DNA from 2 places in the Bradyrhizobium sp. 2TAF36 genome. Region 2 is predicted to be linked to the other one. Evidence: riboswitches for the same ligand, from Rfam matches in the RefSeq annotation. Region 2 holds a riboswitch; the other holds the start of a gene.
The links. Region 2 has a riboswitch for glycine ahead of AB4Z51_RS25465 (D-amino acid dehydrogenase). Riboswitches for the same ligand answer to the same signal wherever they lie in the genome.
Positions count from the first base shown of each region.

Region 1 (2,393 bases), on a different contig from region 2:
CGATTCCACGACGGCGGCGGCTTCCGCCTTCTTCAGGGCACGGCCGGCTTTGGGCAGCTCGACGAACACGACGTCGCCGAGCTGGGACTGCGCGTAGTCGGTGATGCCGACGGTGGCGACGTCGCCGTCGATGGCCAGCCATTCGTGGTCGGAGGTGTACAGCGTCGTGGTCATTTTCTCAGTCCTCAGCGTTTGTAGGTGTTTTTCACGAAAGGCATGGCGGCGACCGTGAGCGGCAGCCGCTGGCCGCGCACCTCGGCGAAGAGTTTTGTATCGAGCGCGCTCGATGCCGTGGGCACGTAGCCCATCGCGACCGGCGCATTCAGGCTCGGGCCGAAACCGCCCGAGGTGACCTTTCCGATCGGCTCGCCGCCCGCGTCATCCGCAAACAGCAGCGCGCCCTCGCGCACCGGCGCGCGGCCTTCCGTGCGCAGGCCGACGCGGCGGCGGCTCGCGCCGTGATCGAAATGGGCGAGGATCGCATCAGTGCCGGGAAAACCGCCGGCGCGGACGCCGCCGCTGCGGCGGGTCTTCTGCACCGACCATTCCAGTGCGGCCTCGACCGGCGTGGTCGCGGTGTCGATGTCGTGGCCGTAGAGGCAGAGCCCGCCTTCCAGCCGCAGGCTGTCGCGGGCCCCTAAGCCGATCGGCATCACGTCGGGATTGTCCAGCAGCGTTTTGGCGAGGCGCTCGGCATCGGCCGCGGGGACCGAAATCTCGAACCCGTCCTCGCCGGTGTAGCCGGAGCGCGAGACGAAGCAATCGAGACCGGCGACCTTGTGCGGGCCGGCGTCCATGAATTTCATGGAGGGCGCCTCTGCACACAATTTCGCCAGCGCGGCTTCTGCCTTCGGGCCCTGCAGCGCGATCAGCGCGCGGTCTTGAAGCGAATCGATGGTGCAGTCATCCGAGAGATGCGCGCGCAGATGCGCCTCGTCCGCTTCCTTGCAGGCGGCGTTGACGACCAGGAACAGGTGATCGCCGAAATTGGCGACCATCAGATCGTCGAGAATCCCGCCGTCCGGATTGGTGAACTGGGCATAGCGCTGCCGTCCCGGGGCAATCGCCACGATATCCTGCGGCACCAGCTGTTCCAGCGCGRGGGCGGCGTCCTCGACCTTGCCCGACTTCGGCCGGAGCGCGAGCTGGCCCATGTGGGAGACGTCGAACAGGCCGGCGGAGGAACGGGTATGGAGGTGCTCTTTCAGGACGCCCGCGGGGTACTGCACGGGCATGTCATAGCCCGCGAACGGCACCATCTTGCCGCCGAGGGAGACATGAAGCCCGTGAAGGGGCGTACGTTTGAGGGAATCTTGGTCGTCGCGCGCAAGCATCACGGGGCCCTCGGCGGTTCCCCGGGGACGATTCCCCGGTAGCAACCAGTCGAAGCCCCATCTGTCGCTGTGCCTGAGAGTATTATCCCGTCGGCGGACGCAGTCCGGGCCAACCCTTATGAAAAGGTATTTGCCCGTCGGCGCCTCTTTCCAGATGTCGTCAAAGCCACGCGGTCCTTTTGCCTGAGAGTTTCCGGGGCGGTTGCTCCTTCGGCGCCGGCACCAAAGCCGGTCTCTCCCGACGTGGCCGTACGATACAGATGGGTACAGACCACAGGCCGGCCAAGCCTGTCAACGCGCACCTGGCGGCTTTCAACGGGATTGCAAACGGGATTGCGCGCCTGCGGCAACTCACTGATCTCCTTGCACAGTTTCTGGACAGCGCAGCTGGCCTTGTCTAAAAGCGCTTTGACCCGCAGATATCAGCCCAAATGCCCGGTTTGGATGGCGTATCGCGGGTCCAAGCACACCCGATTGGATGAACATGAGCGGCGTCAACGAGATCAGGTCGACCTTTCTGAACTTCTTTGCCGAGAACGGCCACGAGATCGTGTCGTCCTCGCCATTGGTGCCGCGCAACGACCCGACGTTGATGTTCACCAATGCCGGCATGGTGCAGTTCAAGAACGTCTTCACCGGCGTCGAGAAGCGGCCCTATCAGCGCGCCACCACCTCGCAGAAATGCGTGCGCGCCGGCGGCAAGCACAACGACCTCGACAATGTCGGCTACACCGCGCGCCATCTCACCTTCTTCGAGATGCTCGGCAATTTCTCGTTCGGCGACTATTTCAAGGAGCGCGCGATCGAGCTGGCCTGGACCCTGATCACGCGGGAGTTCGGGCTGAAGAAGGACAAGCTGCTCGTCACCGTCTACCATACCGACGACGAGGCGGCCGGGCTGTGGAAGAAGATCGCGGGCTTCTCCGACGACCGCATCATCCGCATCCCGACCTCGGACAATTTCTGGGCGATGGGCGACACCGGGCCGTGCGGCCCGTGCTCGGAGATCTTCATCGACCGCGGCGATCACATCTGGGGCGGACCTCCGGGCTCGCCGGA
Region 1 covers NZ_JBFRFR010000029.1:74,992-77,384, forward strand. Annotated here, with positions in the region: gene gcvH (glycine cleavage system protein GcvH) at 1-174, opposite strand, end outside; gene gcvT (glycine cleavage system aminomethyltransferase GcvT) at 186-1,334, opposite strand; glycine riboswitch at 1,497-1,585, opposite strand; gene alaS (alanine--tRNA ligase) at 1,819-2,393, shown strand, end outside.
Region 1: linked by a shared signal. The riboswitch ahead of gcvT (glycine cleavage system aminomethyltransferase GcvT) and the one ahead of AB4Z51_RS25465 (D-amino acid dehydrogenase) in region 2 are both predicted to bind glycine.

Region 2 (2,393 bases):
TTGCTGCGCACCCAGTCGACCAGCGGCTGCACGCGGTCGGCGCGGATGTCGCGGTTGAAGTCGTTGAATTCGGCGGTGCCTGCGACGCGGAAGCGATCGGCGCCGAGCCGGCTGGTGACGATCTTGGCGGCTTCGTCGAGCAGGCTCACGGTCGGCGTCGCATTGCGGCTTGCGGCAGTGTCGAGCTGCACGGTGATCGAGTAGCCCTTTACCGGATAGACGTTGACCCGCTCGTCGAGGAGGGCGGCGAAGTGACGGCTGGCCACACCGGCGCAGATCACGACGCCATCCGCCTTCAGCATGCCGCGCGCGGATGCGACCGTGTCACTGGCCGAAAGATCAGCCCAGCCGATGACGAAGCCGCCACCTGCCTGGGCAATGGAATCGATGTTGGCTTCGTGGATAAAGGTCGCGCCGCGCCGCTTGCAGGCTTCCGCAAGTCCGCGCGTGAACTTGTGGATATCGCCGGTCGCATCCGACGGCGTGTAGAAGCCGCCAAAATAGTCCTTGCGCAGCGTCGGCTCGATGGCGCGGATCTCCTCCGGCGTCACCGGGCGGCGATCGAGCCCGCCTTCCTTCAATAGCGCATTGACCTGCAGGCCGGATTCAAAACCCTTCTTGTCGTGATAGATGTGCAGGATGCCGCGGCGTTCGAGATCGAAGTCGATGCCTTCGCGCTCCGCGATCTCGAACAGATGCTTGCGGGCTTCGATCGCGAGCCGGGTGGTCTGGACCGTGTTGGCGCGGTAGTTGCCGATATTGGCGACGAACTCGCTCATCCACGAATATTTGTGCCAGTTCGGCCGCGGGTTCATCAGCAGCGGCGCATCGCGCCGGAACATCCAGCGCAGGCCTTTCAGGATCGTGGCGGTGCTGTTCCAGACTTCGGCATTGCTGGCGGAGAGCTGTCCGCCATTGGCGAAGGACGTCTCCATCGCGGCGTAGCGGTGCTTGTCGAGCACCGTCACCTTGTATCCGCGTTCGAGCAGGGCATAGGCGGTCGTTACGCCGGTGATGCCGGCGCCGATGATGGCGATATGGGTCATAGCAGGTTCGGGGCTCCCGTGAGTTAGAGTCGGCTAACCGCCGGCCAAAGGCCGTTGGCGGCGCCCCATCTGTCACGGTTACCTGAGAGCTTGATCCGTTGCGGACCTCGGCGAGGTCAGCTCCGGACTATCCCCTTCGGTGGACGTCACGACCACATTGGCCGTGCCRCCTCTCTCCAGATCGTCCTGACGATACGGTCCTTTTGCCTGAGAGTTTCCGGGGCGGTTGCTCCGTCGGCGCCGCAACGAAAGCCTGAACTCTCGTTGCGATCTCTCCCGCATCGTCGCGTGGACAATCGAGCAGTACGATGCGCCTCATTTTTAGACAAGGCTAAATTTAAACCGCGACTGCCAACGCATTGTGCAGTGCGAAGGCTGCGCCGTCAGTCGAGCGTCGCCAGCAAGCCCGCCATCAGGCGCCCGCGTTCAACCAAGCTCTCGACCTCGATGAATTCTTCCAGCGTGTGGCCGTTGCCGCCGCGCACGCCGAGGCCGTCGAGCGTCGGGATGCCCATCGCGCCGGTAAAGTTGCCGTCGGAGCCGCCGCCGGAGCTCGCATGCGGTAGCTCAGTGCCGAGCGATTTGGCGATGCCGCGCGCCTTTTCATACAGCGCCATGGTGCCGGCATCGGGCTCCCATACGGGGCGCGTGACGCCGCGCGTCACCTTGAACGTGACATCATTGGACGTGCCCGACAGCGCCAGCATCCGCTCGACGCCGCGGTCGAGATCGGCCTGGCGCTTGGCCATGGACAGCGCCTCGCCGGTGGCGGTCGTGGCAACGCAATTGACCCATTGTCCGCCGTGCACGACGCCGACAGAGAAGGTGCAGTCCTCCGTCGTCATCGCGTCGATGGCGAGGATCTGCCGCGCCATCTCGCGGATCGCCGAGCGTCCGGCCGACAATGTTGCGCCGGCATGGCTCGGTCGGCCCGTCGCTTCCAGATTGAAACGCGCGATGGCGTAACGTCCGGTGGTGACACCGTTGTCGGCGCGGCCCGGTTCGGGCACCAGCACATATTTGTTGCGCGCGGCTTCCGCTTCGATGATGTCCCGCGTCGAGGGCGTGCCGACTTCCTCGTCGGGCGTAAACAGCACGGTGATCGGCAGCGGCGTGGTGAAGGAAGCACGTGCCAGCTGGCGGATCGCTTCCAGCGAGAGATAGTTGCCGCCCTTCATGTCGTAGATGCCGGGGCCGTAGCACTTGTTGCCCTCGCGCCGCCATTTCAGCTTCTCGATGGTGCCGACCGGGTGGACGGTATCCATGTGGCCGGCGATCAGGATGCCCGGCTCGCCCTGTTTCGGATGCGGGAAGCGCGCGCGCATCACGCCGCCAAAGCCCTGTCGG
Region 2 covers NZ_JBFRFR010000045.1:92,589-94,981, reverse strand. Annotated here, with positions in the region: gene AB4Z51_RS25465 (D-amino acid dehydrogenase) at 1-1,046, opposite strand, end outside; glycine riboswitch at 1,114-1,228, opposite strand; glycine riboswitch at 1,232-1,335, opposite strand; gene AB4Z51_RS25460 (M20/M25/M40 family metallo-hydrolase) at 1,430-2,393, opposite strand, start outside.